Regions from separate parts of the Streptomyces sp. NPDC041135 genome, predicted to be linked through region 2. Evidence: riboswitches for the same ligand, from Rfam matches in the RefSeq annotation. Region 2 holds a riboswitch; each other region holds the start of a gene.
The links. A riboswitch is a leader RNA that binds a small molecule or an ion and turns the genes downstream of it on or off. The one in region 2 is predicted to bind S-adenosylmethionine.
Positions count from the first base shown of each region.

Region 1: it holds a riboswitch for S-adenosylmethionine, as region 2 does, so the genes downstream of both, ACZ6CZ_RS22010 (amino acid ABC transporter permease) here and thrC (threonine synthase) in region 2, are expected to answer to the same signal.
Region 3: it holds a riboswitch for S-adenosylmethionine, as region 2 does, so the genes downstream of both, ACZ6CZ_RS03400 (aminotransferase class V-fold PLP-dependent enzyme) here and thrC (threonine synthase) in region 2, are expected to answer to the same signal.

Region 1 covers NZ_JBVIYZ010000009.1:127,903-135,796, forward strand. The annotation lists gene ACZ6CZ_RS21985 (LuxR family transcriptional regulator AbsR2) at 1-9, opposite strand, end outside; gene ACZ6CZ_RS21990 (NtaA/DmoA family FMN-dependent monooxygenase) at 338-1,711, opposite strand; gene ACZ6CZ_RS21995 (LLM class flavin-dependent oxidoreductase) at 1,731-2,978, opposite strand; gene ACZ6CZ_RS22000 (ABC transporter substrate-binding protein) at 3,081-4,109, opposite strand; gene ACZ6CZ_RS22005 (amino acid ABC transporter ATP-binding protein) at 4,221-5,015, opposite strand; gene ACZ6CZ_RS22010 (amino acid ABC transporter permease) at 5,012-6,094, opposite strand; SAM riboswitch class IV at 6,450-6,573, opposite strand; gene ACZ6CZ_RS22015 (glutathione S-transferase C-terminal domain-containing protein) at 6,652-7,548, opposite strand; gene ACZ6CZ_RS22020 (putative leader peptide) at 7,680-7,802, opposite strand.
Region 2 covers NZ_JBVIYZ010000006.1:357,965-365,858, forward strand. The annotation lists gene ACZ6CZ_RS17375 (MoaD/ThiS family protein) at 397-672, opposite strand; gene thrC (threonine synthase) at 669-1,955, opposite strand; SAM riboswitch class I at 1,974-2,115, opposite strand; gene ACZ6CZ_RS17385 (glucosyl-3-phosphoglycerate synthase) at 2,274-3,218, shown strand; gene ACZ6CZ_RS17390 (alpha,alpha-trehalose-phosphate synthase (UDP-forming)) at 3,291-4,730, shown strand; gene otsB (trehalose-phosphatase) at 4,718-5,584, opposite strand; gene ACZ6CZ_RS17400 (DUF3263 domain-containing protein) at 5,662-5,946, opposite strand; gene ACZ6CZ_RS17405 (ABC transporter substrate-binding protein) at 5,984-7,255, opposite strand; gene ACZ6CZ_RS17410 (ROK family protein) at 7,364-7,894, shown strand, end outside.
Region 3 covers NZ_JBVIYZ010000001.1:756,235-764,128, forward strand. The annotation lists gene qcrA (cytochrome bc1 complex Rieske iron-sulfur subunit) at 1-651, shown strand, start outside; gene qcrB (cytochrome bc1 complex cytochrome b subunit) at 648-2,309, shown strand; gene trpD (anthranilate phosphoribosyltransferase) at 2,448-3,512, shown strand; SAM riboswitch class IV at 3,644-3,760, shown strand; gene ACZ6CZ_RS03400 (aminotransferase class V-fold PLP-dependent enzyme) at 3,993-5,354, shown strand; gene ACZ6CZ_RS03405 (Lrp/AsnC family transcriptional regulator) at 5,383-5,664, opposite strand; gene ACZ6CZ_RS03410 (rhomboid family intramembrane serine protease) at 5,661-6,458, opposite strand; gene ACZ6CZ_RS03415 (hypothetical protein) at 6,614-6,853, shown strand; gene ACZ6CZ_RS03420 (NYN domain-containing protein) at 6,893-7,894, shown strand, end outside.

The sequences.
Region 1 (7,894 bases), on a different contig from region 2:
GTCGGTCACCGGGTAGGTCGTCACGGCAACAGGAGTCGGGCGACTCACTCCTGATACAGGGTGACTTGAGTACCCCCCGACTCAGGCGCCCGGGCGGCGGGCACGGCAGGCTGGCCGCACGACCCGCCGCCACCGCCCGCTCCCGCGGCAGTCGCCCCGGCCTTCGCTCCGGGGCCGACCGCAGCGGCTCGGCGCGCTGCCCGGCGGACGGCGGATGCGGGTCGGCGGCACGGTCCGGCACCGGGGGGGAAGCGGCCGGGGGAACGTCACCTTCGGGGGAGGGAGACGTTCTCCCGGCCGCGCTACCGTGCCGGTCGGCGGGTGGCGGCGGCCTGCCTCACGAAGCGGCCCGCTCGCCCGCCGGCTCGTCCGGGTGAGCCAGGCCCAGGTGGTCGCGCAGGGTGGTGCCCTCGTAGTCGGCGCGGAAGACGCCCTGTTCCTGCAGCAGCGGCACGACCCGGTCGGCGAACGGGTCGAGGCCGCCGGGGGTGATATGCGGGACCAGGATGAATCCGTCGGAGGCGTCGCTCTGCACGAACTCGTTGATGGTCCGGGCGACGGTGGCCGGGGAGCCGACGAAGGTCTGCCGGTTGCCGGTGTGGATGACCAGCTCCCGGATGGACCACCCGTTGGCCTCGGCCAGCTCCCGCCACTCGCGGGCGGTGGCCAGCGGGTCGCGGTACATCCGTACCTGGGCGCGGCCCCGGGAGATGTGCTCCGGGCCGACCAGCGGGTCGACGTCCGGGAGCGGGCCGTCCGGGTCGTAGCCCGACAGGTCCCGGTTCCAGACGAACTCCAGGTGCTTGAGGGCGGTGGCCCCGCTGACCTGCTGCCGGCGCACCTCGCGCGCCAGTTCCTCGGCCTCCGCGTCGGTGTCGCCGAGGACGAAGGTGGCGGCGGGCAGGATGAGCAGCTGGTCGTGGCGGCGGCCGTACTTGGCGAGGCGGTTCTTCACGTCCGTGTAGAAGGCCTGCCCCTCGCGCAGGGTGGCGTGCCGGCTGAAGATGGCGTCGGCGCCGGAGGCGGCGAACTCGCGGCCCTCCTCCGAGTCACCGGCCTGGAAGATCACCGGGCGGCCCTGCGGGGAGCGGGGCACGTTGAAGCGGCCGTGGATGTCGAAGTGCTGCCCCTGGTGCACGAACGCGCCGGCCTTCGCGTCGCTGAGGAAGGTGCCGGTCGCCTGGTCGGCGAGGATCTCGTCGCCGCGCCAGGAGTCGAACAGCTCGTGGGCCGTAGCCAGGAACTCCTCGGCGCGGGAGTAGCGCTCCTGCTGGGGCAGGAAGCCGCCGCGGCGGAAGTTCTCGCCGGTGAAGGCGTCCCAGGAGGTGACCACGTTCCAGGCGGAGCGGCCGCCGGAGAGGTGGTCGAGGCTGGCGAACTGCCGGGCCACCTCGTAGGGCTCGTTGAAGGTGGAGTTGATGGTGCCGGTCAGACCCAGGCGGTCGGTGACGGCGGCCAGCGCGGCCAGCACGGTGAAGGTGTCGGGGCGGCCGACGACGTCCAGGTCGTAGATCTGCCCGGCCTGTTCGCGCAGGCGCAGTCCCTCGGCGAGGAAGAGGAAGTCGAACTTGGCGCGTTCGGCGGTGCGCGCGAAGTGCGCGAAGGAGCTGAACTCGATGTGGCTGCCGGCGGCCGGGTCGCTCCATACGGTGGTGTTGTTGACGCCGGGGAAGTGGGCGGCCAGGTGGATCTGCTTCAGCGGCTTGCTCATGGCGTGCGGGTCCTCCGGCTCAGGCGGTTGCGGTGGGGGTCACCCCGGGCTCGAGCGGAGCCGAGAGCTTGGGGGCGTAGCGGTTGGCGGGGCGCGGCAGGCCGAGCAGGCCGCGCAGGGTGCGGGCCTCGTAGGCGCTGCGGAACAGGCCCCGGCGCTGGAGTTCGGGCACGAGTGTCCGGGTGATGGCGGGCAGGTCGTGGCCGAGCACGGCGGGCCGCAGCCGGAACCCGGAGATGCCCGCTGCCTGGAACTCCTCCAGCAGGTCGGCGAGTTGGGCGGGGCTGCCGGCGAAGATCCGGGCGTCGCTGGTGTACGGGGTGCCCGCGAGGCCGTCGAGGCGCTCGCGCCGGGCCACGGCCAGGGCGGGGTCGTCGTCCAGGAAGACCACCAGGTCGGCGAAGACGTGCACGGTCTGGTCCGCGCGTCCGGCCGCCTGCTGTCCGGCGCGGATCTCGGCGATGATCGCGCGGGCCTGATCGGCGTCGTGCGGGGTGACGTACCCGACGTCGGCCTGCCGGGCCACCAGCCGGAACGGCTCGCTCTGGTGGGCGAGCGCGGTGACCGGCGGCTGTCCCTGGGGCGGGCGGGGGGTGATGGAGGGGCCCTTGACGCTGAAGTGGCGGCCCTCGAAGTCGATGTAGTGCAGTTTGTCGCGGTCGATGAAGCGGCCGGTGGCCGCGTCCCGGATCTCCGCGTCGTCCTCCCAGCTGTCCCACAGGCGGCGCACGACCTCCACGTGGTCGGCGGCCTCGTCGAACAGCTCGGCGACGGTCTCGCGGGCGGCCGGGCTGTCGTAGGCGTCGATCCGGGGGATGGTGCGGCGGCCGAAGTGCGCGGCCTCGTCGGGCCGGGCGGTGATCTGCACGCGCAGGCCCGCGCGGCCGGCGCTGACGTAGTCGAGGGTGGCGATCGCCTTGGAGATGTGGAACGGCTCCGTGTGCGTGGCCACCACGGTCGGCACCAGGCCTATGTGGTGGGTCACCGGTGCGACGCGGGAGGCGATGAGGACGGCGTCCAGCCGGCCGCGTACCTGGTCGGTGCGGTCGTCGGGTGCGAGGAAACGCGAGGTCTGCGGGCCAAGGCCGTCCTCGATGGTGACGAAGTCGAGCAGGCCGTGCTCGGCCTCGGTGACCAGGTCGGTCCAGTAGCGGGCGGTGAACAGCTCACGCGGCCGGGCCACCGGCTCGCGCCAGGAGGCGGGGTGCCAGCCGGTGCCGTCCAGGGCGACGGCGAGGTGCAGGAGGGGGGCGGGGGTCGAGGACACGATGGGTGCCTTCCTGGAGGTCCGTACGGGGGCGCCGGCGCACCGGCGGCGGGGTGCGCCGGCGGGACGGGGACGGGCCGCCGGGCCCGTCCCCGTCCGGGGTCAGGAGTTGTCCAGCGGCAGCCCGGGCGGGTTGACCTCCGCCTTGGTGACGGCCTCGTCGGAGAGGTTCCAGGCGGCCAGCCACTTGGCGTACTGCCCGTCGGCCACGAGGTGGTTGATGGCGTCGGCGAAGGGCTTGGCCAGGCCGCTGCCCTTCTTCGTGGTCGCCCCGATCAGGCCCTGCAGGCTCGCGCCCGCGCCGGAGAAGGTGCCCGCGCTGCGGGTCGGGTTCGGCGACTTGGCGGTCTGCGTGACGTGGTAGGCGACGCCCGGGTTGGCGGAGAAGTAGGCGTCGATGCGGCCGCCGGTCAGCGCCAGGTAGGTGGCGTTCTTGCTGGCGTAGTGCTTGACGGTGACGTTCTTGCCCTCCTTCTTCAGCTTCGCCTGCCACTCCAGGAGGATCTTCTCCTGGTTGGTGCCGTTGTCCACGGCGACCGTCTTGCCCGCGAGGTTGCGGTAGTCGCCGTCGAAGTTCCACGTGCTCTTCTTCAGCACCTCGAAGCCGACGTTGTCCTTGCGGTAGGAGGCGAAGTCGTACTTCTTCTTGCGCTCCTCGGTGTCGGTGATGTTGGCGAAGGCGGCGTCGTACTTGCCGCTGTCGACGCCGACGAACATGTTCTCCCAGGTGGCGTTGGAGAACTCGGCGTTCAGCCCGAGGACCGCGGCGACCAGCCGGGCGAGGTCGGGTTCGGCGCCGGTGAGGGTCTTCTGGTCGCTGCCGACGTACGCCAGCGGCGGGAAGCCGTCGGGCAGGGCGCCGACGCCGACGCGCAGGACACCGCTCTTGCGGACGGAGGCGGGCAGTTCGGCCCGTATCGACGCGACCTGGGAGACCTTCAGCGCGGTCTGCCGGGCGGCGCCGTTGGACAGCTGGCCCACGGTCACCGTGCCGGTGGCGTCCTTCACCTGGGCGGAGGTGGCGGCGTCGCTGTCGCCGCCGCAGGCGGCGAGCCCGGTGGCGAGGGTGGCGACGGCGGTCGCCGCGGTCAGGCCGCGCAGCAGGTGGCGCCGGGTGAAGTGGCTGGGCATGGCTGTCCTGTTCGTTCGGTGAAGTGCGACGGTGTATCGGTGTGTCGGTATGACGGTGTGTCGGTAAGTCGGTTCATGGACATGTCGAGCGGTATGCGTGATGCCGGGGTGTCAGAGGACCTTGCTGAGGAAGTCCCGGGTGCGGGTGTGCCGGGGGTTGTCCAGCACCTCGGCGGGCGGCCCCTGTTCGACGATCCGGCCGCCGTCGATGAAGACGACCCGGTCGGCGACCTCGCGGGCGAAGCCGATCTCGTGGGTGACGATGACCAGGGTGGTGCCGCTGGTCGCGAGGTCCTTGATGACGGAGAGCACCTCCCCCACCAGTTCGGGGTCGAGGGCCGAGGTCGGCTCGTCGAAGAGGATGATGCCCGGCCGCAGCGCCAGGGCGCGGGCGATGGCGACGCGCTGCTGCTGGCCACCGGACAGCTGCCGCGGATAGGCCTCGGTCCGGTCGCCGAGGCCGACCCGGGTGAGCAGTTCGCGGGCCAGCTCCCGGGCCTCGGCCCTGGGCAGCCTGCCGGTGGCGGCCGGGGCGGCGGCGACGTTGTCGAGGACGGTCAGGTGCGGGAAGAGGTTGAAGTTCTGGAAGACGAAGCCGATCCGGCTGCGCTGCGCGAGGATGGCCCGCTCGCTCAGCTCCTTCAGCCGGTCTCCGCTGCGCCGGACGCCGATCAGTTCCCCGCCGACGCTGACGTACCCGATCTCGGGCTTCTCCAGGTGGTTGATGACCCGCAGCAGGGTGGACTTGCCCGAGCCGGAGGGACCGAGGATCACCGTCACCTCGCCGGGGCGCACGGTCAGGTCGATGCCGTCCAGGACGCGCTGGGCGCCGTACCACTTGTGGACGTCGTGGACCTCCAGCGCGGCGGGGGTGAGGGCGAGCGTCTCGGTCTCGGTGGCGGTCATACGGCGGCCTCCTGGCGCAGCCGGGCGCGCAGGGCGCTCAGCCCGGCCCGTGCCTTCTGAAGCGGCGTCGGCGGCAGGGCGCGGGTGGCGCCCCGGGCGAAGTACCGCTCGACGTAGAACTGGACGACGGACACGGCGCTGGTCAGCAGCAGGTACCAGACGGTGGCGACCAGCAGCAGCGGCACGATGTCGCCGGGGTAGGTGCTGCCCATGGTCTGCACGGAGCCGAACAGGTCGAGCAGCGACACGTAGAAGACCAGGGACGTGCCCTTGATCAGGCCGATGAGCTGGTTGACGTAGTTGGGGGTGATGGACCGCAGGGCCTGCGGGAAGACGATGCGGGTGAACTGGTAGCCCCTGGGCAGGCCGAGCGCGGCCGCCGCCTCGTGCTGGCCCTGGTCGACGGCGAGGATGCCGCCGCGGACGACCTCGGCCGCGTAGGCCGCCTCGTTGAGGCTGAGGCCGACCACGGCGACCGTCATGTCGGTGGCCAGCCTCGACTCGTCGAAGGTGACGAACGCCGGGCCGAAGGGGACGCCCAGGCTCAGCGTCTGGTAGAGGGCGCTGAAGTTGTACAGGAAGATCAGCACGACGATCAGCGGCACCGAGCGGAACAGCCAGGTGTACGTCCAGCTCACCGCGCGCAGCACCGGGCTCCCGGAGAGTCGGCCCAGGGCCAGCAGGACGCCGCCGAGGAGTCCCAGCAGGGCGCTGAGGGCGGCGACTTCGAGGGTGATGAGCAGGCCGTCGAGGATGGTGGGCCGCAGGAACCAGTAGCGGAAGCGGTCCCACTGGTAAAAGGGGTTGGTGGCCAGTCCGTGCAGGATCTGGGCCACCAGCACCAGGACGACGGCGGTGACGATCCACCGCCCGGGCCGGCGCAGCGGCTGAACGCGCTGTGCGGTCAGCGCCTTTGACGGCCTGTCGGCCGCGGGCGCACCGGCGGACGGCTGCCCGGCCGGCGGCAGGCCGACGGAGGGCTGCTCGGCCGCCGGCGGGCCGGCTGTCGGCCGGTCGGCGGGCGGGGAGGGTGCCTGCGTGTCGGTGAGGGACACGGTGGCGCCTGGGGGTTCACTCATGGCGGGCTCCGGCGGGAGTCGGACACCCCCGGCCACGGCGGATCACACGTGGGCTGCCGGACGGCACCGGGACACGGGGCGGCACACGGGAACGCGCGGGAAACGGGGGCGGGGCGGGCAACGGCGCACCGCGGCAGCGGTGTTCGTCGGGTACGCGGGCTGGGAAGTGGCGTCAGCCCTGACAGCGGGCACGGCCCGAGGCCGTACACAGCGCACTGTTCACGCGGAGCAGATCGACGGCTCGGTCGGAGACGAGCAGGCCCGCGAACGACCGTACGCAGCCCTGCGGCCGGCTCGGGGCCGTCCTGGGAGCTGCGTACATGGCGTCACCTGTCACTGTTCCGGCCCCGGAGGGCCTTCGCGCTTACCGAAACGTCATCCGTGAAACGTCATCCGGTCCGGTCGTCACCTGGGGCACCCCACCGCGGAGCGAGGGTTGCCGGTCAGCGAGCCAGGGCTTGTCGCTGACGCTCATGACCGTTCTGAGCCGTAAGTTAAGGCAGTCGGCCGTCGTGCTGTCAACGGCCGTCCAGGGATTGGACGCGGGCGAACCGCTCTCACCTGCGAGCGACGTCCGGGGCGTCCGCGGTGTAGGCCGCCCAGTCCAGGATCTGGACGGCGGCTCCGGCGGCCTCCAGGCCGGTGCAGCGGCCGTGGTGGCGGCGGGCGATGCCGTCCAGGTCGAGGTGGGCGCCGAAGGCCGGGTGGGCGGCCAGGCGCCGGGCGTAGGCCCACAGGGCCGCGTGTCCGGCGATGCGGTGCACGGCGGCCGCGTCCAGGTGGTTGCGGTGCACGGTGTCCAGCTGGACCAGCGCCACCCAGGCCTCGATGTCGGCAGCGGTGAGCCGGCCGCCGACGAGGTACTCCTCGCGGGCCAGCCGCCGCTCCAGCAGGTCCAGGGCGCGGAACAGGGTGTCCAGCGCGGCGGCGCGCTCCGCCGGGCCGGTTCCGGCCGCTCCGGCGCGCTGGGCGGCCTCTTCGATGCCGTACGCGCACAGCCGCTCGACGTCGGCCAGCTCGGTCGCCTCGGTGCCGGCGCCGCGGGGACGCAGCGAGGTGGGGCCGTCGTCGCGGAAGCGGCCCAGGTCGCGCAGGATGTCGGGGGTGTGGGTGCTGACGATCCGTCCGGACCAGTCGTCGCTGAGCACCGGCGCGAGGGCCGGCCCGGAGTAGCGGTGCGCGCTCGCCTCGTACAGCGGACGCAGGGCGGAGTGGCCGCCGCCGGGGCAGTCCGGGACGGCGGGCAGATGGTCGACCGGACAGCTCTCGGCGAGGTCGAGGACGCTGTGGGTCACGGCGAGGCGCAGGCCGTCGGGACAGGCCGTGGAGAGATGGAGCCGGTAGCGGTGCGGCACGGCGTAATGGCCGCTGCGGGCGTCCCGGCCGATGCGGCCCCGGAAGGCGGGAGCGGTGCCGCGGGCGGACGGAGCAGCGGCGAGCGGACGGACGGACATGCGTCTCCCTGGGTCAGGGTGTGTGGTCAGGGTCTACCGGTGGGCGGTCAGGGGTGTGGACCGGATGCGGACCGGATGCGGCGGGAGCGTCGGCGGCAGGATGCGCGGGGATGGGTGCACGAAGGCGCGGCTCAGCCGCGGCGGCTGAGGGAGCTGCACACCCGCAGCAGGTCGATGTGGCGGCGGGAGGTGAGGAGGGGAGCGCGCCACGGCGTACGACCGGCCCGGCCGGTGACCGTCTCGAGGCGCCCCATTGTTTCCCTACCCGTTCACTAGGATTCCCTCTGGAGTGTCGATCCGCCCCGGCACGGCGTCAAGGGGGCGTCCACGGTGAGGACACCCGGAT
Region 2 (7,894 bases):
CGGACCCGGGTCAGACCTCACCCCCCAACGTTGGGGGCGTGCGCCGGAACGCGTCGACCGCGGCCGAATGTATCTGTCCAACTGCCGTCTGCAACAGGTCAATCGGACGGGGAATTCTGGACGAACGGCGTCCGGAATGTGCGCCGAATGCATCCGAATGCAGGGCAAGTCGGGCCCCACAAACGCCGCAAAGGCCACATAAAGGCCAGTCAATTTGGCGACTTCTCGTCGGGCGGGCGCCGGCAATCCGGGGCTTGCGACCCGGGAACCGCGGGCGGGTTCCCCAACCTTACCCCGCTCAACCACACTGAATTGCCCCTTCCGTTTCTCGCGCGGAAGGGGCAATTCGATGAACAGCCGGTGACCTCGATTACCGAAGGTAATGACCGGCCCGCGTCAGCCGCCGGCGACCGCCGGAATGATGGAGATGCCGGCACCGTCCGGAGTGGCCGTCCCCAGACCCTGCTCGAAGCGGACGTCGTCGTCGTTGACGTACACGTTGACGAAGCGGCGCAGCTTGCCCTGGTCGTCCAGGACCCGGGCGGCGATACCGGTGTGGTTCTTCTCCAGGTCCTCGATGACCTCGGCGAGGGTCGCGCCCTCGGCCGTCACCTCGGCCTGTCCACCGGTGTAGGTGCGCAGGATGGTGGGGATGCGGACGTTGACGCTCATGATGCGAGGCCAGCCTCTCGGAAAGAGTCCAGGGTGGGGCGGATGGTCGCGGTCAGGCCCGTGCCGGCCACCGCGTCCAGGGTCTTCAGGCCGTCACCGGTGTTGAGGACGACCGTGGTCAGCGTGGGGTCGAGCAGACCGCTGTCGATGAGCTTCTTCGTCACGCCCACGGTCACACCGCCGGCGGTCTCGGCGAAGATGCCCTCGGTCTGCGCCAGCAGCCTGATGGCGTCGACGATCTCCTCGTCGGTCACGTCCTCGACCGCGCCGCCCGTGCGGCGCGCGATGTCCAGCACGTACGGCCCGTCGGCCGGGTTGCCGATCGCCAGCGACTTGGCGATGGTGTCCGGCTTCTGCGGGCGGACGACGTCGTGACCGGCCTTGTAGGCGGTCGACACCGGCGAGCAGCCCTCGGCCTGCGCGCCGAAGATCCGGTAGGGCCGGTCCTCGACGAGGCCCAGCTCGATCAGCTCCCGCAGACCCTTGTCGATCTTCGTGAGCTGGGAGCCGGAGGCGATCGGGACGACGATCTGGTCCGGCAGCCGCCAGCCGAGCTGCTCGCAGATCTCGTACGCCAGCGTCTTGGAGCCCTCGGCGTAGTAAGGCCGCAGGTTGACGTTGACGAAGCCCCAGCCCTCGCCGGCCGGGTCGCCGATCAGCTCCGAGCAGAAGCGGTTCACGTCGTCGTAGTTGCCGTCGATGCCGACCAGCTCGCCGCCGTAGACCGCGGCCATGACGACCTTGCCCTGCTCCAGGTCGTGCGGGATGAACACGCACGAGCGCAGGCCCGCCCGGGCGGCGGCGGCGCCCACCGCGCCGGCCAGGTTGCCGGTCGAGGAGCACGACAGCGTGGTGAAGCCGAACGCGCGCGCCGCCTCCAGCGCCTGGGCCACCACGCGGTCCTTGAAGGAGTGCGTCGGGTTACCGGAGTCGTCCTTCACATACAGTCCGCCGGTGACGCCCAGCGACCGGGCGAGGTTGTCGGCCTTGACGAGCTTGGTCCAGCCGGGGTTCAGGTTGGGCTTGCCGGCCACGTCCGCCGGGACGGGCAGCAGCGGGGCGTAGCGCCAGATGTTCGCGGGGCCCGACTCGATGCGGCGCCGCAGTTCCTCGGTGTCCCAGGCGGAGAAGTCGTAGGCGATCTCCAGCGGACCGAAACACTCCTCGCAGGCGAACACCGGGCCGAGGGGGACGCGGTGACCGCACTCCCGGCAGCTCAGGGCCGCGGCGGGACCGAGGTCGACGGTGGGATTGCCGGTGGTGGCAACAGTCTGCACAGCCATGTGAGGCGAGGCCCTTTCTCCTCATCTTCCTCACGACGCATCTCGCCGTGAGACGGATTTGGCACCTTCCCTAGCCGGGAGCCTCGCGCGTGGACGAGTACCGACTGGAGGGTTGCCGGGGCTTCATCGGGCCGTTTCCCTCTGCCCCTCTGGATGAGCTGTATGGAGTTGTGAACGCGGGTGACCCCGGACATGCGATGGTCATCGGCGTTGTTCAAGACTGTAACCGAAGGCCAGGACAGTTGAGAGAGTCGTCCGTACCGCGAGATGGATCACATGGTCACGCCATGTGGTCACGACAGTGAGGAGCACCGGACCGTGCTGGAAGAAGTCGAGCGCTGGCTGGCCACTCGCTCCTGGTCCGTGGCCGACCGCCCGCTGCACCGGATACTGGCCGCGAAACAGCGCACGGGCCAGTCCGTCTCCGTCGTCCTGCCCGCCCTCGACGAGGAGCGGACGGTCGGGGACATCGTCGCGGTGATCCGCCACGACCTCATGCGGCAGGTCCCGCTCGTCGACGAGATCGTCGTCGTCGACTCGGGGTCCACCGACCGCACCTCCGAGGTGGCCGCCGCCGCGGGCGCCCGGGTCGTCCACCGCGACGACATCCTGCCGCGCGTCCCGGCCGTCCCCGGCAAGGGCGAGGTGCTGTGGCGCTCGCTGCTGGTCACCGGCGGGGACATCGTCTGCTTCATCGACGCCGACCTGCGGGAGTTCTCCTCCGACTTCGTCTCCGGGATCGTCGGCCCGCTGCTGACCGACCCGGACGTGGACCTGGTCAAGGCCATGTACGACCGCCCGCTCGCCGGCGCGGCGGGCCAGGGCGGCCGGGTCACCGAGCTGATGGCCCGCCCGCTGCTGAACATGCACTGGCCGCAGCTGGCCGGGTTCGTGCAGCCGCTGGGCGGCGAGTACGCGGCCCGCCGCTCGCTGCTGGAGCAGCTGCCGTTCCCCGTCGGATACGGCGTGGAGCTGGGGATGCTGGTGGACGCGCTGCACCTGGTGGGCCTGGACGCGCTGGCCCAGGTGGACGTGGGCGAGCGCGTCCACCGCCATCAGGACGGCCAGGCGCTGGGCCGGATGGCCGCGGCCATCTACCGCACCGCCCAGCTGCGGCTGGCCCGCGGGCATCTGATCCGCCCGGCCCTGACCCAGTTCGAGCGGGGCGAGGACGGCTTCGAGCCGCGCACCTACTCGGTGGACACCGAGGAACGGCCGCCGATGGCGGAGATCGCGGAGTACGCGGCGCGCCGGGTGGCCTGACCCGGTGCCTGCCGGGCCGGGCGGCACCTTCCGTACGTTTGAGCGTTTCCGGGCCGGGCTAGGTTGAGGCGTATGGCTTCCACGCACGCTGCTGAGGTGCTGGTCGCGTCCAATCGCGGCCCGGTCTCGTACGAACTACGCCCCGACGACGGAAAGGGCTCGCTGCACGCCAGACGAGGTGGCGGCGGGCTCGTCTCGGGTCTGTCGGCCATCGGGCCGGACGCCGGCGCGGTGTGGGTGTGCGCCGCGCTGAGCGACGCCGACCGCGAGGCGGTGCGCCGGGCCGGGGGCGGGCACCTGCCGGCCGAGGACACCGGCGGGCAGCGCGTGCGGATGCTCGACATCGACGCGGACGTGTTCGCCGACGCCTACAACGGCATCGCCAACTCCGTGCTGTGGTTCATCCACCACCTGCTCTACCAGACCCCTCTGGAGCCGGTGTTCGACGCGGAGTTCCGGCGCCAGTGGGCGGCCTACCGGGAGTACAACCGGGCCTTCGCCGAGGCCCTGGCCGCGGAGGCGGCCGAGGGCGCCGCGGTGGTCATCCAGGACTACCACCTGGCGCTGGCCCCCCGGATGCTCCGCCAACTCCGCCCGGACCTGCGCATCGGGCACTTCTCGCACACCCCGTGGGCGCCGCCGGACTACTTCCGGCTGCTGCCCGACGACATCGCGGCCGAGCTGCTGAGCGGCATCCTGGGCGCGGACCGGGCGGCGTTCCTGACCCGGCGCTGGGCGGACGCGTTCACCGACTGCTGCCACGCGGTGCTGGGCCCGGGCATCCCCTCCGGCACCCGGATCGGGGTGCACGGACTGGGCGCCGACGCGGACTTCCTGCGGGAGCGGGCGCACCGGCCGGACGTGGACGAGCGGATGGCGGCGCTGCGCGAGGAGATCGGCGAGGGCCGCAGGACGGTCGTCCGGGTCGACCGCACCGAGCTGTCGAAGAACATCGTGCGCGGCCTGCTGGCCTACCGCCAGCTCCTCGACGACCACCCGGAGTGGCGCGAGCGGGTGGTCCACGTGGCCTTCGCCTACCCCTCCCGGCAGGACCTGGCCGTGTACCGCGACTACACCGCCGAGGTGCGGCGGGTGGCCCAGGAGATCAACGACGCGTACGGCACCCCGGGCTGGACGCCGGTCGTGCTGCACGTCAAGGACGACTTCGCCCGCTCGCTGGCCGCCTACCGGCTGGCCGACGTGGCCCTGGTCAACCCCATCCGGGACGGCATGAACCTGGTCGCCAAGGAGGTCCCGGTCGTCTCCGACGAGGGCTGCGTGCTGGTGCTGTCCCGGGAGGCGGGGGCGTACGAGGAGCTGGGCGAGGACGCCGTCACGGTGAACCCGTACGACATCCAGGGCACCGCCGAGGCGCTGCACCGGGCGCTCACCCTGCCCGCGGCGGACCGCGCCGAGCGGACCAAGCGGCTGGCCGCCGCGGCCACGGCGCTGCCGCCGGCCCAGTGGTTCCTGGACCAGCTGCACGCGCTGCGGGAGGATCAGCCCAGCTGAGCCGCGAGCGCCCCGAGCAGCGCGACGACGCCGGCCGCGCCGTCGACCACCAGGTCCGCCCGTTCCGCCAGCTCGGTCACCTCGGCGCTGCCGCTGCACACCAGCAGTCCGGGGACGCCGTCGGAGCGGAGTTCGCCGACGGCCGCGAAGGCGGGCAGGTCGCCGAGGTCGTCGCCCGCGTAGAGGACGGCCTCGGCGCCGGTGGCGCGGACGTGGTCGAGCAGCGCGACGCCCTTGTCCATGCCCGGCGGGCGCAGTTCGAGCACCATGCGGCCGGGCTCGACGATCAGGCCGTGCCGGGCGGCGAGGCCGGCGAGGGGTTCGCGCAGCGCCTCGAACGCGGCCTGCGGGTCCTCGGCGCGCCGGGTGTGCACGGCGACCGCGCGGCCCTTCTCCTCGATCCAGGTGCCGCGCACGGCGCCGATCCGGTCCAGGAAGCCGGGCAGCTCCGCGCGCGCCGCGGTGACCCCGGGGTGCGGGGGCGGGGCGCTGACGGTGCCGGTGACGGCGTCCCAGCGCTCGGCGCCGTAGTGGCCGAGGACGACGAGGTGCTCCAGGCCGGGGACGCCGGCGAAGCCGCCGTTGCGCACCGCGACGGCGGCCGGGCGGCCGGTGATCACGGTGATGCCCGCGACCTTCGGGGCCAGGGCGGCCAGCGCGGCAACGGCGCCGGGGTGGGCGCGGGCCTGTTCGGGGTCGTCGACGATCGGGGCGAGGGTGCCGTCGAAGTCCAGCCCGATCACCGCGGCGCGCGGCCGCTCGAGCAGGGCCCGCAGTCCGTCCCGTCCGGCCGGGGTGGCGGGGGCCGGCAGCGGGTTGCCGGAATCGGTGGAGTCGGTGGTGTGGATGCCCATGAAAGGACCCTATCCAGCGAGGACCGGCGCACGCATGGCCCCGGCCCGCCGCACCCGGGGTCCCGGTGGCGCCGGGGTCAGCGCTCGGTGCGCCGGGCGTCCCGGACGCGGCGCAGGCGGTTGACCGTCACCGGGTCGTGGGCGAGGGCCCGCTCGTCGTCGAGGAGGGCGTTGAGCAGCTGGTAGTAGCGCACGGGGGCCAGGCCCAGCTCCTCGCGTATCGCGCGTTCCTTGGCGCCGGGGCCGGTGAAGCCCCGGCGCTCCAGCGCCAGCACGGCCCGCTCCCGTACCGGCAGGCCGCCCGGCTGCCGGCCCGCCTCCTGATCCCGGTCACGGCCCGTGCCGCGCTCGTCCTCCGCCATGCCCGCAACGCTAACGCCGGGCACCGACAACCGGCACTCAGCCGGTGGCGTCGGCGCTGTCCGCCGTGGTGGCCGCGGTCTGCAGCCGGGTCAGCACGGCGACCGGGCTGCCGTCCGGGGCGACCGCCCGGCCGATGTCCTTCTTCACGGCAGCGCTGACCGCAGCCCAGGAGGTCTTGCCGACCGGGTACAGCTCGGAGGTCGGCAGCTGGTCGAGGAAGGCGTGCAGGTCCTTGTCCTGGTCCGAGGCGCTCATGATGTCGGAGGCGGAGCTGGTGACCGGCAGCAGCCCGTACTCGCGGGAGAAGGCGACGACGTTCTTCTCGGCGTAGACGTAGTCGAGGAAGTCGCCGATCTGCTCGGCGTGCCCGTTCTGCCGGAAGCCCATCATCCAGTCGGCGACGCCGAGGGAGGCCGCGGCCCTGCCGGTCCGGCCGGGCATCGCCACCATGCCGAACTTCACGCCCTTGCGGGCGGCCTGCCGCATCAGGGTCGGGTGCCCGTCGAGCATGCCGACCTTGCCGTCGGCGAAGGCGGCGAAGGCGTCGGCGCGGTTGAGCCGGCCCGGGGCGACCGGCCCGGTCAGACCCTTGCCGACCAGCTCGTCCTTGAGCCAGTTGAAGGTCTCGACGTTCTCCGCGGCGTCCAGGGTGTAGGTGCCGACGTCGTCGGTGTAGCCCTTGCCGCCGCTCAGCAGCCACTGCATGGTCTCGGCCTGCGCCTCCTCGGGGCCGAGGGGCAGCGCGTAGGGGTAGGTCACGCCCTCCGCCTTCAGCGCCCGGGCGTCGGCGGCCAGCTCGCTCCAGGTGGTGGGCGGGGTGAGGCCGGCCCGGGCGAAGAGGGTCTTGTTGTAGAAGAGCACGCGGGTGGAGGCGGCGAAGGGGATGCCGTACTGGGTGTGCTTCCACTGGCCGGCCTCGGCGAGCTGGGCGGGGAAGTCGGCCTGGGTGCGTATGGAGAGCAGGTCGGAGGCCTGGTAGAGCTTCCCGGCGGCCGCGTAGTCGGCGTAGGCGCCGATCTGCGCGATGTCGGGGGCGTGGCCCGCGTCGACCAGTTCCTTGACCTTGGCGTCGACGTCCTTCCAGGAGTGGACGCTGACGTCGACGTGCACGCCGGGGTGCTGTGCCTCGTAGGCCTTGGCCAGCCGGTCCCAGTACGTCCGCGAGCTGTTGGCCGCGGAGTCGCCGTAGTCGGCGGCCACCAGCTTCAGGGTCACGTCCGAGGATCCGGTGGCCCCGCAGCCGCCGAGCACCGCCGTCATGCCCAGTGCGGCGAGCGCCGCGATCGTTCCCGAAGTCCGACGACGCACTGCCAATGCCCCAACCCTGCTGTCTCGCTGTTCAATATGTGGACACATAAGGTCTACACCACGTGAGTGGACTAGACCTCTTGCGGGTCGGGGGGTCACACTGGCCTCGTGAGACATGTCATCGCCCTGGACGTGGGCGGTACCGGAATGAAGGCCGCCCTCGTCGGGGACGGCGGTGAGCTGCTGCACCGCGCCCGGCGCGCCACCGGCCGCGAGCGCGGCCCCGAGGCGGTGGTCGAGGACATCCTCGGCTTCGCCGCCGACCTGCGGGCCCACGGCACCGAGCGCTTCGGCGCCCCGGCCGCCGCGGCCGGCCTCGCCGTGCCCGGCATCGTCGACGAGGCCCGGGGCGTCGCCGTCTACGCGGCCAATCTCGGCTGGCGGGACGTGCCCCTGCGGGCCCTGCTCGCCGAGCGGCTCGGCGTCCCGGTGGCCCTGGGCCACGACGTGCGCACCGGCGGGCTCGCCGAGGGCCGGGCCGGCGCCGGCCGGGGAACCGACCGGTTCCTGTTCGTGGCGCTCGGCACCGGGATCGCCGGCGCCATCGGCATCGACGGCCGGGTCGAGGCGGGCGCGCACGGCTTCGCGGGCGAGATCGGGCACGTCGTCGTACGCCCCCAGGGCCTGCCGTGCCCCTGC
Region 3 (7,894 bases), on a different contig from region 2:
GCTCCGGCCGACGTCCGCGCGCAGGTGCACGCGGACTTCCGGGAAGGTGCCAAGGAGTCGGCGCTGGGCCGCCGCAAGCTGATCCGCAACACGATGCTCGGCGCGCTCACCCTGGTGCCGCTCTCCGGCATCGTCCTGCTGCGCGACCTCGGCCCGCTGCCCGGGACCTCGCTCCGCCACACCCTGTGGTCGAAGGGCAAGCTCCTCGTCAACGTCAACACCAACCAGCCGCTGCGCGCCTCCGACGTGGCCGTGGGCTCGCTGACCTTCGCCAAGCCGGAGGGCCTGGAGGAGAACGACGAGAACTTCCAGAACGAGATCGCCAAGGCCGCCCTGATGATCATCCGGCTCCAGCCGGACAACATCAAGGACAAGCGCGAACTCGCGTGGTCCCACGAGGGCATCGTGGCCTACTCGAAGATCTGCACCCACGTCGGCTGCCCGATCTCGCTGTACGAGCAGCAGACACACCACGTGCTCTGCCCGTGCCACCAGTCCACCTTCGACCTCTCCGACGGTGCCCGAGTGATCTTCGGCCCCGCCGGTCACGCCCTGCCCCAGCTCCGCATCGGCGTGAACGACGAGGGCTACCTCCAGGCGCTCGGCGACTTCGAGGAGCCCGTCGGTCCTGCATTCTGGGAGCGCGGATGAGCACTGAACGCAACGCTTCGACCACACCTGCCGCCGACGCGTCGGGCCGCTCACGCGGAAAGGCACCGGCCGGCGAGCGAGTCGCCGACTGGGCCGACGGCCGGCTGGGGATCTACTCCCTGGCCAAGTCCAACATGCGCAAGATCTTCCCCGACCACTGGTCGTTCATGCTGGGCGAAGTGTGCATGTACAGCTTCATCATCATCATCCTCACGGGTGTGTACCTGACGCTGTTCTTCCACCCGTCGATGAACGAGGTGGAGTACCACGGCAGCTACGTCCCGCTGCAGGGACAGCTGATGTCCGAGGCGTTCAACTCGACCCTGCACATCTCCTTCGACGTGCGCGGTGGCCTGCTGATCCGGCAGATCCACCACTGGGCCGCGCTGATCTTCCTCGCCGGCATGTTCGTGCACATGATGCGCGTGTTCTTCACCGGCGCGTTCCGCAAGCCGCGTGAGATCAACTGGCTGTTCGGCTTCCTGCTGTTCGTCCTGGGCATGTTCACCGGTTTCACCGGTTACTCGCTCCCGGACGACCTGCTCTCCGGCACCGGTGTCCGCTTCACCGAGGGCGCGATCCTGTCCACGCCGATCGTCGGCACGTACATCTCGTACTTCCTCTTCGGCGGGCAGTTCCCCGGCCACGACTTCGTGGCCCGGTTCTACTCGATCCACATCCTGCTGCTGCCGGGCATCATGCTCGGCCTGATGGTGGGCCACCTGATCCTGGTCTTCTACCACAAGCACACGCAGTTCGCGGGTCCGGGCAAGACGGAGAAGAACGTCGTCGGCATGCCGCTGCTGCCGGTGTACATGGCGAAGGCCGGAGGCTTCTTCTTCCTGGTCTTCGGTGTGATCGCGGCCATCGCCGCGGTGACCCAGATCAACCCGATCTGGGCCATGGGCCCCTACCGGCCCGACCAGGTCTCCACCGGCGCCCAGCCCGACTGGTACATGGGCTTCGCCGAGGGTCTGGTCCGCTACATGCCGGGCTGGGAGATCAACTTCTGGGGTCACACGCTCGTCCTGGGCGTGTTCATCCCGCTGGTGCTCTTCGGTCTGGTCCTCGCGGTGATCGCGCTCTACCCGTTCGTCGAGTCCTGGGTCACCGGCGACAAGAGCGAGCACCACATCCTGGACCGCCCGCGCAACGCCCCGACGCGCACCGCGTTCGGCGTCGCCTGGGTCACCGTGTACATGGTCGGACTGGTGGGCGGTGGCAACGACCTCATCGCCACCCACTTCCACCTGTCGATCAACGCCGTCACCTGGTTCGTCCGGATCTTCTTCTTCGCCGGACCGGTCATCGCGTTCATTACCACCAAGCGGATCTGCCTGGGGCTGCAGCGCCGGGACCGCGACAAGGTGCTGCACGGCCGCGAGACCGGCATCATCAAGCGGCTGCCGCACGGTGAGTTCATCGAGGTGCACGAGCCGCTCAGCCAGGAGCAGCTGCACACCCTCACGGCCCACCACCAGTACCAGCCGGCCGCCATCGGTCCGGCGGTCGACGACAACGGCGTCGAGCGCAAGGTGAAGACCACCGAGCGCCTGCGCGCCAAGCTCAGCGGCGCCTACTACGGCGAGGACAACCAGATCGCCAAGCCGACCGCCGAGGAGTACAAGGAGATCACGAGCGGCCACGGCCACCACTGATCCCACGTCGCCACGCCACGGTCGAAGGGCCCCGTCCGGTGTTCGGACGGGGCCCTTCGCGGTCCCCGGGGCTGGATAGGGTGGACTCTCCGAGACTCCCCGTCCCGCGGTGCGGGACACCTGACCCAGGAGCGGCTTATGAGCGCTGTGACCCCCGCTGGAGGCGACACCGCGGCGGGCCGTTCCTGGCCCGGCGTGCTGAACGCCCTGCTGGACGGCCGGGACCAGAGCGCCGACGCGACCGCCTGGGCGATGGACCGCATCCTGCGCGGTGAGGCGACCGACGCGCAGATCGCCGGTTTCCTGGTGGCGCTGCGCGCCAAGGGCGAGACGGTGGAGGAGATCACCGGCATCGTCCGCGCGATGTACGAGCACGCCAACGTCATCGAGGTGCCCGGCCGGACCGTCGACATCGTCGGCACCGGCGGCGACGGCGCCAAGACGGTGAACATCTCCACCATGTCCTCCATCGTCGTGGCCGGCGCCGGCGCGAAGGTCGTCAAGCACGGCAACCGGGCCGCGTCCTCGGCGTCGGGCTCCTCGGACGTCCTGGAGAAGCTGGGCGTCAACCTCAACCTGCCGGTGGAGCGGGTCCCCCAGGTCGCCGCGGAGGCCGGGATCACCTTCTGCTTCGCGGTGAAGTTCCACCCGGCGCTGCGCCACGTCGCCTCCGCCCGCGGCCAGCTCGGCATCCGTACGACCTTCAACGTGATCGGGCCGCTGACCAACCCGGCCCGGGTGCGGGCCCAGGCGGTCGGTGTCGCCGACGCGCGCATGGCGCCGATCGTGGCCGGCGTCTTCGCCGAGCGGGGCAACTCCTCGCTGGTGTTCCGGGGCGACGACGGGCTGGACGAGCTGACCGTCACCACCACCTCCCGGGTGTGGGTGGTGCGGGACGGCAAGGTCAGCGAGGAGACCTTCGACCCGCGTGACGTCGGCATCGAACCGGTCCCGGTGGAGGCCCTGCGGGGCGCGGACGCGTCGTACAACGCGCAGGTCGCCCGCCGGCTGCTGGACGGCGAGACGGGCCCGGTGCGGGACGCCGTCCTGCTGAACTCGGCGGCGGCCCTGGTGGCCCTCGACCCGACCGGGGAGCCCCTCGCGGCGCAGCTGCGCGCCGGTATGGAGCGGGCGGCGCTGTCCATCGACTCCGGCGCCGCCAAGCGCACGCTCGAGCGCTGGGTGGCCGTCAGCAACGCCTGAGCCGGGCGGTGGCGGGGGCCGGCCGGCCCCCGCCACCGTGGTCTCCGCCCGCGGCGCGGGGGTCGTTTTCCCGTTCCGGCATCCGGACACGGGTTGCGGCGCGGCGATCACGTCGCGTACGTTTTCCGGCAGGTCATGAGCGACAGTCATTCGGCCCCGGCCGACTGTCCGGCAACCCTCCGTCCGTGGCGGGGTGCCCCGGGTGAAGACCAGGTCGCGGACAGCAAGGTCCGCGGCAAGCGCGGACCCCTCGCGCGCTTCTGAAGGAGCGCGGGGCCAGGGGTCCTGGTCGTTCGAGGGAGCCTTCCGTGAGCAAGCGAATGCGATAGGGCCGCAGAGCCCCGCCTCCGCGTTTCCCGCGCCCCGCGGCCCCATACCCGCCGTCGTGGCGTTCTCCGGCATCCGCCGTCCTTCACCTCATCGCGCTCGAGCGCCGCCGCTCGCGTGGTGGGTTCCGCCTGCCTGCACGGGAGTTCACCCATGTCTGTCTCCACCGCTGCCACCGACCGCTCCGTCTGCGCCCCGCTGCCCGTCCTCGGCCGGGACGTCACCGTCCCGCTGGTCACCGGCGGCGAGGTCACCTACGCGGCCCTCGACTACGCGGCCAGCGCGCCCGCCCTCCAGCGCGTCTGGGACGACGTGGCGGCCTACGCCCCCTACTACGGCAGCGTCCACCGCGGTGCCGGGTACCTCTCCCAGCTCTCCACCGACCTGTTCGAGAACGCCCGCCGGACGGTCGCGGAGTTCCTCGACTGCCGCGAGACCGACCAGGTCGTCTTCACCCGCTCCACCACCGACTCCCTGAACCTGCTGGCCCGCGCCCTGCCGGCCGGCTGCCAGGTCTTCGTCTTCGAGACCGAGCATCACGCCTCCCTGCTGCCCTGGCAGGACGCCCGCGTCAGCTACCTCGACGCGCCCCGCACCCCCCGCCAGGCCGTGGAGACCCTGGAGCGGGCGCTGGCCGACCGCGACCCGTACGGCCCGGCCCTGGTCTGCGTCACCGGCGCCTCGAACGTCACCGGCGAGCTGTGGCCGGTCAGGGAACTGGCCGCCGCCGCCCACGCGCACGGCGCCCGGATCGTCCTGGACGCCGCCCAGTTGGCCCCGCACCACCCGGTGTCCCTGCGCGACCTGGACGTCGACTGGGTCGCCTTCTCCGGGCACAAGCTGTACGCGCCGTTCGGCTCCGGGGTGCTGGCCGGCCGCGCCGACTGGCTGCGCGAGGCCGAGCCGTACCTGGCCGGCGGCGGCGCCAGCCGCAAGGTGACCCGGCGCGCGGACGGCGGCGTGGACGTGGAGTGGCACGAGAACGCCGCCCGCCACGAGGCCGGCTCCCCGAACGTCATCGGCGCCTACTCCATCGCCGCCGCCTGCAAGGCGCTCACCGAGGCCGGCTTCGACACCCTCGTCGCCCGCGAGCAGCACCTGATCGACACCGTCCGGGCGGGCCTGGCCGATGTCCCGGGGGTGCGGGTGCTGTCCCTGTTCGGCGACGACGCCCCGCGCGTCGGCGTGATCTCCTTCGTCGTCGAGGGCTGGAACAGCTCCCACTTCGCCGCCGCGCTCTCCGCCGAGTACGGCATCGGCGTGCGCGACGGCCTGTTCTGCGCCCACCCGCTGGTGCGCACCCTGCTGGGCAGCGACCCGCAGAGCCAGGGCGAGTGCGGCGCCCCGGAGGCGGAGCCCGGCGAGAAGTCCCTCAACGCCATCCGGGTCAGCTTCGGCGCGGGCACCCCCGACGAGCACGTCGAGCGGTTCGTGAACGCCGTGCGGGAACTGGTCGAGGACGGCGCCAAGTGGCGCTACCGCACCGAGGACGGGCGCTGCGTGCCGGCCGTCTGAGCGGTCCGGGCCGTCCGAGCGGTCCGGGTCAGTTGTCCAGCCCGATGGCGAAGGCCGCCTCCAGGTCGTGCTGGGAGTAGGTGCGGAAGGCGACGTGCGTGTCGGTCGCCTCCACGCCCGGGATCTTGCTGATGCTGCCGGGGATGACCTCGGCCAGGTCCTCGTGGCGGCGCACCCGGACCATGGCGATCAGGTCGTAGGTGCCGGTGACGGAGAAGACCTCGCTGACGCTGTCCAGCGAGGCGATCCGCTCCGCGATCTCGGGGATCCGGTCCACGCTGGTCTTGATGAGGACGATCGCGGTGATCACGGCTGGTTCTCTCCCTCGGGTGCCGGAGCTGGGGCGGCCTTCACTTTAGGGCCTGTACGCCGCTCGGCCACCACCGTCCCGCCGTCGCCGCCCCGCGCCCGGCGCCGGCGGCCGTAGCGCGCCCAGGCGTAGCCGAAGCCGGTGGCGAAGCCGATCAGGTGGGCCAGGTACGCCACCCCGGGCCCCTGGGCGGCCCGGCCCGCCGCCAGCCACTGAAGCGCCGCCCAGAAGGGCAGCACGACCCAGGCGGGGAAGCGCACCGGCAGGAAGAACAGGAACGGCAGGAGACTGGTGACCCGGGCGCTGGGAAACAGGTAGAGGAACGCTCCGAGGACCGCCGAGATCGCCCCGGATGCGCCCACCAGCGACTGCTCGGAGGCGGCGTTGGCGGCCGCGTAGCCGAGCAGCGCCAGGCAGCCGCAGCCGACGTAGAACAGCGTGAACCCCACGCGGCCCATGCGTTCCTCGGTCATCGCGCCGAAGACGAAGAGGAACAGCATGTTGCCCAGCAGGTGCACCCAGCTGCCGTGCACGAACAGGGCGGTGAGCGGGGACGCCGCCTCCTGCCCGGGGGCGGCGAACAGCTCCGCCGGCACCACCCCCCAGCGCCGGAAGTACGCCCGCTGGACCGCCGCGAGCCCGTCCCCGGAGCCGTACCCCGGGGTGAGGCCGGACGCGGGGCCCAGGACGAACAGCAGGCAGCACAGGGCGATGAGGGAGTACGTCATCGGCGCCGACGTGCCGCGGGCCGCCCGGACAGTCCGGGCGGCCGCCACGCCCCTGTTACGGATCATGGACACAGAGCATGACGTAACCGGACGCATGCGCACAGACCGCCTCGCCGCCGTGGACGGACGGGCGGCGAGTACCCGCCAGGCCGTAGGGTTACGAGCCACACGCGCCGGGGACACGGCGCGTCACGGAGACTAGAAGGAAGCGAACAGTCACGATGACGGTTCCCCTGCCGACCGCCACGACCCGGTGGCGCTGCACGCTGTGCGGCAATCTCACCCGCTTCGACGTGACCCGCTCGTCGAAGGTCGTCGAGTACGTCCACCTCGACCTGGCGGGTGAGCCGAAGGTCGAGGAGCGCGAGGTGGTCAGTGAGACCATCGAATCGGTGCGCTGCCGCTGGTGCAACGCGCTGGACCAGGTGGAGCTCGTGGACAGGCCGGGCGCCGACTCCTGAAGCCAGGAGCGGCCCCGCACAGGCATTGGGGTGTGACGGATGGTGGAGAGCGCAGGCGGGGGGCCGGGCGACGGCACCGCCGAGGTGCTTGACCGTCCGCTGCCCGACGGCGTGCGGCGCCGGGTCGTGCAGATCGTCGCCGACGGCTTCGGCGGGCTGACCGTGACGGAACTGCCCGCCCAGCTGCGGCAGTACGCCCGGTTCGCTCCGAACCGGCGCGCCAAGTTCGCCGGGACCGCGATGGCGGCCGCGCTGGAGACCGATCCGCTGTTCCGCCAGCGCATCGGGGAGAAGCTCAGAGAGGCCCAGCCGGAGCTGTCCGGCGCCCTGGACTGCGGCGCGCCGCCCGCGGCCGCGGACCCGCTCGACGTGGCGGCCGCGGCCTACGTGCTGCGCCCGGCGGGCTGGGTGAAGCTGGTCACCGCGGCCGGCGAGGAGGCGCAGCGGGCGGACGCCGAGCGCGCCGACGACGAGAGCCGGGCGGAGCTGGAGCGGCTGCGCGAGGAGCTGGCGCACGCCCGCGAGGCGACCCGGGCCGAGTCCGACCGGCTGCGCGCCGAGCTGGACGCGGCGAAGAAGGAGGCGGAGTCGCTGCACCGCAAGCTGCGCGCCGCCCTCAGCGACGTCAAGCGCGGCGAGGCCGCCCTGCGCAAGGCGCAGGGCGAGATGGAGGCCGTGCGCGCGGAGGGGCAGGCGCAGCTGTCCGCGGCGGACAGCGAGACCAGGCGGCTCAAGGCCCGGCTCGCCGAGGCGGAGGCCGCCGTGGAGGCCACCCGGCGGGCCGCCCGCGAGGGCCGCAGCGTCGAGGACATGCGGGTGCGGCTGCTGCTGGACACCGTGCTGGAGGCCGCCCAGGGGCTGCGCAGGGAGCTGGCGCTGCCGCCCGTGTCGGTCCGCCCGGCACAGACGGTGGACGCGGTCGAACCGGGGCGGATGACCCCGAAGGACATCGCCGCCCGGGCGCTGTCCGACAACGATCCGGCCATCCTGGACCAGCTGCTCGCCCTGCCGCAGGCGCATCTGGTGGTCGACGGCTACAAC